DNA from 3 places in the Paenibacillus sp. FSL K6-0276 genome. Region 2 is predicted to be linked to each of the others. Evidence: predicted binding sites of a transcription regulator. Region 2 holds the regulator's gene; each other region holds the start of a gene.
What was found. Region 2 encodes Rex, which represses fermentation and respiration genes when NADH is low (regulators of the CRP and FNR family bind a similar motif). Its sites were predicted from a motif close to TTGTGAAATATTTCACAA; they were not measured.

Region 1: a site for Rex is predicted at 2,408-2,425, ahead of pflB (formate C-acetyltransferase). Genes of this name have one in related genera too.
Region 3: a site for Rex is predicted at 2,456-2,473, ahead of MHH52_RS02095 (flavocytochrome c). Genes of this name have one in related genera too.

Annotation. Positions count from the first base shown of each region.
Region 1 covers NZ_CP150276.1:4,429,321-4,433,889, reverse strand. The annotation lists gene adhE (bifunctional acetaldehyde-CoA/alcohol dehydrogenase) at 1-2,263, shown strand, start outside; gene pflB (formate C-acetyltransferase) at 2,515-4,569, shown strand, end outside.
Region 2 covers NZ_CP150276.1:4,165,438-4,170,006, reverse strand. The annotation lists gene dinG (ATP-dependent DNA helicase DinG) at 1-516, shown strand, start outside; gene MHH52_RS19615 (redox-sensing transcriptional repressor Rex) at 650-1,303, shown strand; gene MHH52_RS19610 (amidohydrolase) at 1,290-2,591, shown strand; gene MHH52_RS19605 (DUF5590 domain-containing protein) at 2,861-3,379, shown strand; gene MHH52_RS19600 (hypothetical protein) at 3,788-4,330, shown strand; gene MHH52_RS19595 (AAA family ATPase) at 4,323-4,569, shown strand, end outside.
Region 3 covers NZ_CP150276.1:455,171-459,739, forward strand. The annotation lists gene MHH52_RS02080 (YncE family protein) at 1-292, opposite strand, end outside; gene MHH52_RS02085 (nucleotidyltransferase domain-containing protein) at 479-1,360, shown strand; gene MHH52_RS02090 (WecB/TagA/CpsF family glycosyltransferase) at 1,439-2,188, shown strand; gene MHH52_RS02095 (flavocytochrome c) at 2,493-4,043, shown strand; gene MHH52_RS02100 (ABC transporter ATP-binding protein) at 4,168-4,569, opposite strand, start outside.

The DNA.
Region 1 (4,569 bases), 260 kb from region 2:
TATCACACCAGTAACCAACCCAACATCCACCACGATGTTTAAAGCGTTGATTTCGATTAAGACACGGAACCCTATTATATTCGGTTTCCACCCATCTGCGCAAGAGTGTAGTGCTGCAGCAGCTAAAATTCTTCATGATGCTGCCGTGAAAGCTGGCGCACCTGAGAACTGTATCCAATGGATTGAAATGCCAACAATGGACAAGACAAACGCTTTGATGAACAACCCAGACGTTGCTCTTATCTTGGCAACTGGTGGATCTGCAATGGTAAAAGCGGCTTATAGCTGTGGTAAACCTGCTCTTGGTGTAGGCCCTGGTAACGTACCTGCCTTCATTGAAAAGAGTGCTGATATCGATCAAGCGGTAACGGACATCATTCTTTCCAAAACATTCGATAATGGTATGATCTGTGCTTCCGAGCAAGCAATTATTATTGAAGAACCAATCTTCGACCAAGTGAAGAAGAAAATGATCGCTAATGGCTGCTACTTTGTTAATAAAGAAGAAGCTGGTAAGTTGACTAGCGGTGCAATGAACGTAGATAAATGTGCAGTAAACCCAGCAATCGTTGGTCAATCCGCAGTGAAGATTGCTGAAATGTGTGGCATTCAAGTTCCTGCCGGTACAAAGATTCTGGTAGCAGAACTCGAAGGTGTAGGCACTAAATACCCACTGTCTGCTGAAAAATTGAGTCCGGTTCTTGCTTGCTACAAAGTTAAGAATGCTGATCAAGGTATCGAACGCGCAGCTGAAATCGTTGAATTTGGCGGTATGGGTCATAGCTCGGCTATTCACTCCAACAACGAAGAAGTGATCATGAAGTTCTCTAACCGTCTGCAAACAGGACGTATTCTCGTCAACTCGCCTTCGACACATGGCGCAATCGGCGATATTTATAACACCAATATCCCTTCGCTGACTCTGGGCTGCGGATCTTATGGACGCAACTCTGTATCGCAAAACGTTACTGCTATCAACTTGATCAACGTGAAAAGGGTGAATCGTCGTACCGTGAATATGCAATGGTTTAAAGTACCTGACAAGATTTACTTCGAAAAAGGTGCAACTCAGTACCTTGCCAAAATGCCTGATATCACACGTGTAGCAATTATCACTGACCCTATGATGGTTAAACTTGGATATGTTGAAAGAGTGGAACATTACCTGCGTCAACGCCAAACTCCAGTGGCTATCGAAGTGTTCTCCGAAGTAGAACCAGATCCATCGACAACTACTGTTGAAAAAGGTACAGCAATGATGAACAGATTCCAACCGGACTGCATCATCGCACTTGGCGGTGGTTCCCCAATGGATGCTGCAAAAGGAATGTGGTTATTCTATGAACATCCAGACGCAGACTTTAACGGTCTGAAACAGAAATTCATGGATATCCGTAAACGGGTTTACAAATTCCCTAAACTTGGAAATAAAGCGAAATTCGTTGCGATTCCAACAACTTCGGGTACAGGTTCGGAAGTTACATCTTTCGCAGTTATTACAGACAAAACAACAGAAAACCATACTAAATATCCTTTGGCTGACTACGAGCTGACACCAGACGTAGCTATCATCGATCCTGAGTTTGTCTACAGCTTGCCAAAAACGGCTGTTGCTGATACAGGTATGGACGTATTGACACATGCTATCGAAGCTTATGTATCTGTTATGGCGAGTGACTACACCGATGGTCTTGCTATCAAAGCGATTCAACTGGTGTTCCAATATCTAGAAAGATCCGCACTACAAGGTGACAAGCTTGCCCGTGAGAAAATGCACAATGCATCAACACTGGCTGGTATGGCTTTCGCAAATGCGTTCTTGGGTATTAACCACAGTTTAGCCCATAAATGGGGCGGACAGTACCACACCGCTCACGGTCGTACTAATGCGATCCTTATGCCACACGTTATCCGCTACAATGCTAAGAAACCTACGAAGTTCGCTTCGTTCCCTAAATATTCGCATTTCGTAGCTGATGAGCGCTACGCAGAAATTGCTCGTATTCTGGGATTGCCAGCTCGCACAACTGAAGAAGGTGTAACTAGCCTGATCAATGCTATTCGCGATATGAATAAAAAATTGGGTATCGAAGAGTCGTTCCAACAACTGGGCTTTGATCCTAAGGACTTTGAATCCCGCGTAGATTACTTGGCTGACCGCGCATTTGAAGATCAGTGTACAACTGCCAATCCTAAGCTGCCATTGGTATCTGAACTTGCAGATGTATACCGTAATGCATTCTACGGAAGATTCGATAATTAATAATTGGTTAAATAGAGATTAGGATAGTAGTGGATTAGATAAAAGTGACAAATATCACTGGAAAGGTGATATTTGTCACAGTATTTATATAGAAAGTAAACTAAAATGTTTATATAAACAACGGTCCCACATATGAAATGTTGATTGTGAATTTTAGAACAACCACATCTTTTTGGGATCACGAGACACGGGATCAACCTTCAAGCCCGCGATCTCTACAAATATAATAAATATAGATGGAGGGATTTAGCATGTCGGTGATTGAAAAAGATGTAAATGAAGTGAAATCCGGTTGGAGAAGTTTTGCAAAAGGTAAATGGTCCAAGAAAGTTGACGTTAATAACTTTATCACTAGTAACATTAAACCTTATGTAGGAAACGAGGAATTCCTCGTAGGACCTACTAGTAACACCACTGAACTGTGGAAGATTATTTCCCGACTGAGCAAGGAAGAAAGAGAAAGAGGCGGCGTATTGGATGTTTCCTTGGATACTGTCTCCACAATCACTTCACATGCTCCAGGCTACATTGATAAGGACAAGGAACAAATTGTAGGCGTGCAGACTGACGCCCCTTTCAAACGTTCCATTCAGCCTTTCGGCGGAATCAAGATGATGGTTGATGCTACGAAGGCTTATGGCTTCGAGCTTCCACAAAACATCGTTGATATGTTCACGAACATTCGCAAAACGCATAACCAAGGCGTATTTGATGCATATACACCAGACATGAGAGCAGTGCGTAAATCCGGCGTTATTACAGGTCTTCCTGATGCTTACGGCCGCGGACGCATCATCGGTGACTACCGCCGCATCGCTCTGTACGGTATTGATTTCCTGATTAAAGACAAAAAACAACAACTAACTGAGCTCGAAGTTGATTCCATGACTGAAGATGTAATTCGTTTGCGTGAAGAGCTGTCTGAGCAAATTCGTGCACTGGGCGAATTGAAACAAATGGCAGCTGCTCACGGTATGGATATTTCCAAACCAGCGACCAACTTCAAGGAAGCTACTCAATGGGTATACTTCGGATATCTGGCAGCAGTTAAAGAGCAAAATGGTGCGGCGATGTCCCTGGGACGTGTATCTTCCTTCTTAGACATCTATGCAGAACGCGATATTGAAGAAGGTTCTTTGACTGAAGAACAAGTACAAGAAATTGTCGACCATTTTGTAATGAAACTGCGTATCGTGAAATTCTTGCGGACACCGGACTATAACGATCTGTTCTCCGGCGACCCTACTTGGGTAACTGAATCCATTGGTGGTATGGCAGAAGACGGAACAACTCGTGTTACAAAGAATAGCTTCCGATTCCTGAACACTCTGTACAACTTGGGTCCAGCTCCGGAACCAAACTTAACTGTTCTGTGGTCCGAAAGATTGCCTGAAGGCTTCAAAAATTATTGTGCCAAGGTTTCCATCGAAACTAGTGCAATTCAGTATGAAAATGACGATTTGATGCGTCCATACTGGGGTGATGATTATGCGATTGCTTGCTGTGTATCTCCAATGCGCATCGGCAAACAAATGCAGTTCTTCGGCGCTCGTGCTAACCTGGCAAAAGCTTTGCTGTATGCTATCAATGGTGGCGTAGATGAGAAATCTGGAGCACAAGTTGGACCGGAATTCCCAGCGATCACTTCTGAATATCTGGATTATGACGAAGTAATGAAACGCTTCAAACCGATGATGGAGTGGTTGGCTAAGACTTATGTTAACACCTTGAACATCATCCACTATATGCATGACAAATATTCTTACGAACGTATTGAAATGGCACTGCATGACCGTGATATTCTGCGTACTATGGCTTGCGGTATCGCTGGTCTGTCCGTTGCAGCTGACTCCCTGAGTGCTATTAAATACGCGAAGGTTAAACCAATTCGTAACGAACAAGGTATTGCAATTGACTTCGAAACCGAAGGCGAATTCCCTTGCTACGGTAACAATGACGATGCTGTAGACAGCATCGCAGTAGAATTGGTTGAAACCTTCATGACAATGATCCGTAAAAACAAAACTTATCGTGATGCTGTGCCGACTCAATCGGTACTGACTATTACCTCGAATGTAGTGTACGGTAAGAAGACAGGTACTACACCTGACGGACGGAAGAAAGGCGAACCATTCGCACCAGGTGCTAACCCAATGCACGGACGCGACAAGAAAGGTGCCCTGGCTTCCCTGAATTCTGTAGCCAAACTGCCTTACTCCGATGCACAAGATGGTATCTCTAACACGTTCTCCATCGTACCTAAGGCACTGGGTAAAGAAGAGGAATCACGTAAGTCTAATCTGGTA
Region 2 (4,569 bases):
ATGCTGCGCCAGGTTTATGATCCTCTGAAAGAGGCTCTAGCCTCACAAGAGATCACGGTGCTAGGTCAAGGCGTGGAAGGTGGCAGCCGTAGCAAGCTGATCCGCCGTTTTCAAGACAGTGCAGCCTCTGTTCTGCTTGGTACAAGCAGCTTCTGGGAGGGTGTGGATATTCCGGGTGAAGCGCTGACCTGCCTGGCCATCGTGAGGCTCCCGTTCCAACCGCCGAATCACCCACTAGCGGAGGCGAAGTCTGAGTTATTACAAGCCCAGAAGAAGAATCCGTTTATGAAGTTGTCTGTTCCTCAGGCGGTTATTCGCTTCAAGCAAGGATTTGGAAGACTGGTACGGACGGCGCAGGATCGGGGTATTGTTATTGTTTATGATACTAGGGTTATCGAATCTCACTATGGGAAGTATTTCCTTTATTCGTTGCCTGGCCCGAAAATGGAGCATATGCTTACGGATCAAATGGTTCCTCGTATAGCAGAGTGGTTGGAGGACGGAGGCGTTTCCTGAAACGTTCGTCTTCAGTTTAAGTACTCACTCTACAATGAAGGGCGGTATTCAGAATACCGCTCTTCATTGAGACGAGGTGAAGTGATTTTAGATAGGGTTTGAAAAGAGTAATACTTATTTTAGGAGGTATATTATGAAATCGGATAAAATATCAGAAGCCGTCGTTCGCAGATTACCTGTGTACTTGCGTTTTTTGAATGATCTTCAGAATCGTGAAATATTAACCGTTTCCTCTCAGGAACTTGGACAAAAACTTGATCTGAATCCCGCTCAAATTCGTAAAGATTTAGCTTATTTTGGCGACTTCGGTAGAAAAGGTATTGGTTATGATGTATCTTATCTTATCGAGAAAATCCGTCATATCTTGAAGCTTGATCAGCAACTGAACGTGGCTTTGGTAGGAGCAGGTAATCTTGGTCATGCCTTGTCCAATTACAATACTTATTTGAAGGATACCATGAAGATCACCGCTGTATTTGATTCATATGCACCTAAGGTTGGGCGGAAAATCAACTCTCTTACAGTTCAACCGATGGAGGAGCTAGGCAAGACGATTCGTGAGCAAGGCATTCGAATTGGGATTATTACAGTGCCTGATTCAGAAGCCCAGAATGTAGCGGATATCCTCATTGAATCAGGGATTGAGGCGATTTTGAATTTTGCGCCAGTGATTCTAAAAACACCACCTAATATCAGGGTTCATGCGGCCGATTTTACAACGGATTTGCAAAGCCTTGCTTATTATTTGAAAGACGGAAAGGAAGAAAGTGGACATGAAGAGCAATAAAACTATTATCAAGGGCGGACGTTTTCTTACTCCGGGAACGGAAGAGCCGGTTCTGAGTGGATATATGACTATTGAAGATGATTTGATCACTTACATAGGAAAAGAAGAGCCTTTGATGGAAGATGGTGTGCAAGTTGTTGATGGCAGTCGTTTGCTGTTCATGCCTGGTCTAGTAAACACGCATGGTCATGCCGCTATGTCGTTACTACGTGGTTATGGAGATGATTTAGCACTTCAGGTGTGGCTTCAGGAGAAGATGTGGCCGATGGAGGAAAAGTTCACCGGAGAAGATGTGTACTGGGGAACCTCCTTGTCTGTACTGGAAATGCTAAAGGGTGGCACTACTACCTTCCTGGATATGTACGATCATATGGATAGAGTGGCTGAGGTTGTTGAACTGTCAGGTATTCGTTCCGTATTGATGAGAGGCGTAATAGGCCTATGTCCAGTGGAAGTTCAGAATCACAAGCTTGCGGAAGCGATATCTTTTGCACGCAATTGGCATGGCAAGGCTGACGGCAGAATTACGACGATGATCTCGCCACACGCCCCTTATACCTGCCCACCGGACTTCTTTGTTAAGTTTGTACAGGCGGCACATGATTTGGATTTACCGATGCATACCCATATGTCCGAAACGAAGCGCGAAGTGGAGCAAAATGTGGTGGATTACGGACTACGTCCAGTAGCGCATCTGGAGAAGCTTGGAATGTTCACACGTCCGTCTATTGTTGCTCATGGCGTTCATTTGAATGATGAAGAGATCGAGATTCTGGCTCGTCATAATGTAGGTGTGTCTCATAACCCAGGGAGTAATCTGAAACTGGCTAGTGGAGTAGCTCGAGTTACGGATCTTCTAAAAGCTGGTGTGAAGGTGTCTCTGGGTACGGATGGCGCGGCAAGTAATAATAACTTGGATATGTTTGAAGAAATGCGTCTTGCAGCGCTCATCCATAAAGGTGTAAGTGGTGACCCTACGGCTGTTCCAGCTCCGGAAGCTCTGCGTATGGCTACGGAGTATGGCGCAAAGTCTATCTTTTTAAATGATGTGGGTAGACTCGTTGTAGGCATGAAAGCTGACTTTATCGCCATTGATATAGATCAGCCGCATTTGCTGCCACACACAGATCTATTGTCGCATGCCGTTTATTCTGCCAGTGCCAAAGATGTTGAGCATGTATGGGTGAATGGTAAACAGGTTGTGAAACATGGACAATGTGTAACGCTAGATGAGGAAGCTATCCGCCGTAAGGCGCAAGAATCCTTTGAGGGGCTGCTCAAGCGCTAGTCTAAGATAATAAGGAATAACTATAAGGCTGTAACTTTCTGCGTTTGCAAAAGTTACGGCCTTTTGTGTAAATATAAGTATTTATATGCTGCACAATTATAAAATCTTTATATTTCTCACATAAACGCTTACCGTCCTTATAAGGACGCCGAAGGCGTTTATGCTTGCTTTGATGATTAGATAATGTTGGATGGACATGAAACTTTGGATAAACACACGGGTGTGTTATATAATCAAAAAAGATATATTACTAGAAAGGGAGCTGCACCTTGAAGAAAAGGAAAAAATGGATCCTCCTGGGGTCAGTTCTGATTCTGCTCCTTCTGTTTGGACTTATCCAGTTCTATGCCTATATTATGAAAGATCAATGGAACGAGCGAGATATCGCAAAGGATGTCGCCAAAACCAGCGCTGGTCTGACAGAGGTAACCAAAGCACAGAAATCCGTGTGGGATGAGAATGCGGTGTACTGGGTCTTAACAGGGAAGAATGAAGCTGGGACCGAGTTGATGGTATGGGTTCGCTTTACTTTAGACGGGAAGTTGGCTGAAGGCGCCGACGCTGTGTATGCTGAGGAACTAAGTAAAGGGACCTCTGAAGCAAAAATACGTAGCATTATAAAAGCCGATCTTCCGGACATCAGCATTGAGCGGTTGTTACCGGGAGTATATAACGGAGAGTATGCATGGCAGCTTTTTTATAAACAAAGCGGTCGGTATTATTATCAATTTTATCGGTTTTCAGATGGGGCTCGAATGGGTGAAGGATTCAGTTTACCCAGCCATTAAGTTTAACAAATGTACTTTAGGAGAAACAAGCGGACTATTTATGGTTCGCTTGTTTTGTTTGGAAGCACTCAAATGATATACTATTAGTATATAAAATGCGATATACTATAAGAGTGATTTTAATATATTCTTAACAAGAAATACATGAAAAATTAGGCCTGATTTATTATGAATATCGGCCCTTTTTTGTCGAAATAAATCAATATATTTAATGAAATGGAAGGAATTAAAAAATAAAATTTTAAATATCTTCACACTTTATTTCAATTTCGTATATACACCTGTGATATACTACTGTTTGTAATTAGAACGGTGTTATGAGAAAGTTAAGCTCTGATGAGTTCTCAACTAGCTATGATTTATGATCATTCTGTTTACATTTTGTCATTTTTGAGAGGAGGACGTTTCTTGAAACTACGTCTTGTACCTGTACTGATAACGTCTCTACTGTCGGCTACTCTATTGTTCGGAGGATTCTTTTTATATCGTCAGTTTGCTTTACAGGAACCACTTCAAAAGATTGTATCCGGATATGAAGGAGTAAATGATTCACATATTAGTATTAACCGCGATGAGGTCACATTGAAACTTGATCTGCAGCCGGGAACGAATTTACGTGATCTAGTTTCATACGTATCCAAAGAAGGAAAATCAGTGATTGATGGACGTAAACTTAAACTGGATTTGGAGCAAAACTCCAGTGAACTTTTGGATGAATACTGGGATAAAGCGATGTTCTCTGTAGCTGAAGCCATGGAGAGCCGTAAATATACAATAATACCTACTGAACTTGATGGATTGAAAAAGAAATATTCGCAATATAAAGATGTGATAGCATCTACTGAAATCGACGACAACAATGTGTACGTCAGCTTGAGTAATGGGAAAGAAAGTAAATTTATTATTTTGCCGCGAAAACCTGCGACCTTGGGGGTATGGAATAATGCCTAAGTACCTTAAAGAAATTTTACTCGGATTTATTCCTGTACTGTTTATTTTCATGGCTTTTCTAGGGATTAATATATTCCCAATTGTTATAGCAGCTGGAATGCTTACTGCTCTACTTATTATTGCTCATTTACGAGGCGGACTTACGGTAAACGCTGGTGCTGGGAAGAAACGCAAGAAGGAAGGACCTTCTAAGCTCACTTTTGAAGAAATTGGTGGACAAGACAATGCGAAGCAAGAGC
Region 3 (4,569 bases), 2.4 Mb from region 2:
CTTTGATGGTCTTGATCACCTGGTTTGTCCGCCCGTTTATAACAGAAACCGTTTCATCACGGAAGTTAGGTACATAAATTCGGTTAGTTTGGGGGTTAATTCCGAGCTGTGTTGGCAGTCTTCCTACACTGATGCGTGCGATAATTCTATTGATTCTGGCATCGAGTACCCCGATAGTTCCAGCCTGAGTGTCTGGGTTTACAAAGTATACCCGATTTGTGTCGACATTTACTTCGATATCTCCGATCGGTCCGGCAGAGCGGATTGTAGCAATCACTTTTGGCTGCGCCATGCTTATACCCCTTTTCAAGTAAATAGATACTTCATTATATTTAGGCTTAGGCAAAAGGGTACTTCATTTATCGTTGCAAGATGTATCTCCGTGGTGTAGAATAATATTCCCTCATCCACATTTTGGGATTTATGTAAACGATATTTTTTTAGGGGAATTGAGATTGATTGGAGGTTGGAGGGGAAGATGATGAAATCAGTGTTATCAGATATTTTACTAACGCCTGACAAGTTGCAGCTTCATAGCGAATTACTAGAGGAGATTGGGCGATACATTACGCAAGAGATTCTAAATCACCCTTTATTGCAAGAGGATCATCAACGGGTAAGCATTATCCTTGATGGATCAACCGCACTCGGAATAGTGGATGGGCAGTCGGATGTGGATGTAATCATTGTTTGTGAAGATGAATCTTACAACAGTATTAATCATCGGTTCGAGGAAGCGGGGCTGATTCCGGAGCAAAGTAGTTTTTTTATGGATTTAAAACTTCCGAGTGGGAAGACAGGACATTATACACTTCATAAAATATCTGAGATCAAAGAAGCGTTAATAAGCGGGAATATGGAATGGCTTTGGAATGCATCAGTGTCCTATATTTACTACGACGAGTTGGATCTGAAGTCACTTTTTCATTCCTATGTTCCACTCCAACCTGAAGTACTAATGAGATTTCGTAAAAATTCATACATACAGCTAAGAAGCTATGCGAGAAGTCTAGATAATCCTGTAGTTCGTGGCGACGCCTTTCCCGTCCTGTTCTTAGCGGTTTCTCTTTATAAGGAAGCTTTACGCTGTGCAATCACTATTGAAGGTTATCCGTATCCCTATGACAAATGGCTTGTTCCCGTAGCGCAGCAAACGACCGTTGGCAGAAAAATTCTGGAGTGTGCAGGCGATTTTTGGAGTTATCTTAGAGATGATGAGTCCTTTGCTCCTATGTACCAGGAGGACAATAACTTTGTTAAAATGGAAAAACGATTTCGGAAGATCCTTGTGGATGAATTTCGTGCGCGAGGGATAAATGAGCTTTGGTTAATCGAGTGGTGGAAGTTTTTGAATGAGTGATAACTGTAATGACACCGACTATCCTTATTGATTAGGGTAAGGTATACTGGAATGAACTTTTTAGTAGGAGGTGACTATATGATTGGGACAGTCTCTATATTAGGAGTTCCTTTTTCAAAACTAACATTACACGAGACGACACTTCATCTAACAGAACATATTCAATCTGGGGAATCCAAGCTATTTCATTTGATAACGGCAAACCCGGAAATTACGATAACAAGTCAATCGGACGAGCAGCTTCGAACCATACTTCATGAGGCAGATTTGATTACCCCTGACGGGATCGGCATTGTGATGGCTTCAAGAAGAAAAGGCGACCCTATTGCTGAAAGAGTTACGGGGTATGAGCTACTTCTTGAGCTGCTCGCACAAGGGAATAAGCTGGGATGGAGTTTTTATTTCTTAGGCACGGATGAGCTAACAAGCTGCCAAGCGGTCGAAGCGATCACTCACGCCTATCCGAATGTGAAGATTGCGGGAAGACATAATGGATTTCTTACCAAAGAGGAGGAGCCTTCTATTGTGGCAGAGATTCAGCGTGCACAGCCGGATTTCCTGATTGTTGCTATGGGTGCGCCGTACTCTGATAAATGGGTTTACAAGCACAAAGTGGAGCTTACGCAGGTTAAGGTTGTTTTTGGCGTGGGCGGAAGTTTGGATGTCATAGCGGGGAAAGTGAAGCCAGCACCTCCGATATGGAAAAAGCTCAACTTGGAGTGGCTGCATCGACTATTATTCGCCCCAGTTGCCAAAGGACAAAAGTCGCGGTGGCGAAGACAGTCCGTACTACCCAAGTTTGTGTTTCAAGCGATGATTAGAAAATAAGTAAGAAGGCCACCCTGGATAGGGTGGCTTTCTTAAAATATAAGAATTTATAGGCTGCGCAACTTTAATAACCTTATATTTCTCGCTTAAACGCTTACCGTCCTTATAGGGACGTCGAAGGCGTTTATACTTGAATAGCGAGCTGAGGAGTAACTGGAATTGCAAATTAAAATGAAAATATACATGAAAATATTCATGGAAATGAAAGGATAATCATAACTAATTACAGAAAATGCTTCACAAAACATCGTTATTGATGTATTATAAATGTGAAATTATTCACAAAAAAAGGGGCGTTATAAAAATGAAAAAGACAACAAGCTCTGCCCTTATTCTCATTCTCTCTGTCATGCTCGTTCTCGCAGGATGCGGTAACAGTAATAGCAACAGCACAGGTAATAGTAGTGGCAACGAGAACAAGAGTAAGGTAAATGAGACGGCTAAAAATGATAAAACAGAAGCCGTATCAGGCGCATCAGAAGCAAGTTACACACCACTGGATCAATTAAAAGATAGTTACGATATCGTTATTGTCGGTGCTGGCGGTGCGGGAATGTCTGCTGCACTAGAAGCAAAGGCTAAAGGCTTGAACCCGGTTATTTTCGAAAAAATGCCAGTTGCTGGCGGGAATACAAGTAAATCCTCGTCGGGGATGAACGCTTCCCAAACGAAATTCCAAAAAGATCAAGGCATTGAAGACAGCAATGATAAGTTTTATGAAGAGACACTAAAGGGCGGCCATGACACGAACGATAAAGAGATGCTTCGTTTCTTCGTTGACAATTCCGCAAGTGCTATCGATTGGCTGGATTCAATTGGAATCAGACTGAACAATATCACGATTACAGGCGGCATGAGTGAAAAACGTACCCACCGTCCAGAAGACGGCTCTGCGGTAGGCCAATACCTTGTCAAAGGCTTGGTTAAGAACTTACAAGAAAAAGAAATCCCACTGTTTGTAAACGCAGATGTTAAGGAAATCACCCAAAAAGATGGTAAGACTAACGGTGTCAAAGTACTGTTTAACCAAGCCGATGAGAAAACCATTACAGCGAAGGCAGTTGTTGTAACAACTGGTGGTTTCGGTGCTAATATGGACATGATCTCTAAAGTCAGACCTGATCTGGAAGGATACGTTACTACTAACCAGATCGGTAGTACCGGCGACGGCATCAAGATGATTGAGGCACTTGGTGGAACAACGGTTGATATGGATCAAATCCAGGTTCACCCAACGGTACAACAAGAAAAATCTTACCTGATCGGGGAAGCAGTTCGCGGTGAAGGATCTATCCTCGTTAACAGTGAAGGTACACGGTTCGTAAACGAATTGACTACACGTGATAAAGTTACTGCAGCTATCAATGCACTTCCTGAAAAGGCGGCTACACTTGTCTTTGATTCCGGCGTAAAATCACGCGTTAAAGCGATTGAACAATATGATAAAATGGGCTTCGTAATCAAAGCGGATTCCATCGAGGCATTGGCAAAAGAAATCGGCGTTCCAGCAGATAAGTTGAAAGCTACACTCGATACTTGGAACAGCGCAGTAAAGAACAAGAACGATGCTGAATTCGGCAGAACAACAGGGATGGACAACGACTTGTCCGCGGGTCCTTTCTACGCGATTAAGATCGCTCCTGGGATTCACTACACCATGGGCGGTGTGAAGATCAATACGAACACAGAAGTATTAAATAAAGACGGTGCAGCTATTCCTGGCCTGTTTGCAGCAGGTGAAGTTACAGGTGGATTGCACGGTCAAAACCGGATCGGCGGTAACTCTGTGGCAGAAATCATTATTTTCGGCCGTCAAGCAGGGATTAAATCTGCTGAGTTCGTACAAGCACAATAAGATACTAACTCCATATTTCGTTACTGGGTAACAACAAAAGAACCGCTGGGCTAATAGAAGCCCGAGCGGTTCTTTGTTTGATCTCTCATTTGTTACTTTGATCTGAGATGTCTTTTATCTACATTTATTCTGAAGGTTGCTTCCCGCTTTTAGCTTGTTCCTCTCGCATCCATTGTGACAGCTGGCGTTTGAGTTTAAGGAATTCCGGGGAATCCGTAATCTCATCGCGGCGCGGCCGTAGAAATGGCACGTCAACAGTATGTAGGATGGAGCCAGGGCGGCCCGAAAATACATAAATACGATTCGAGAGCAGCAATGCTTCTTCGATGTTGTGGGTGATGAACAGTACAGAGCGGCGATTCTCCTCCCACAGTTCGAGCAGCCAGCGCTGCATTTCACTGCGAGTTAGCGCATCCAGTGCGCTGAAAGGTTCATCGAGCAGCATCAGTTCCTGCGGAGCGAGCAATGCTCTAAGAAAAGCCGCACGCTGCTGCATTCCACCCGACAGCATATGCGGATAAGCTTG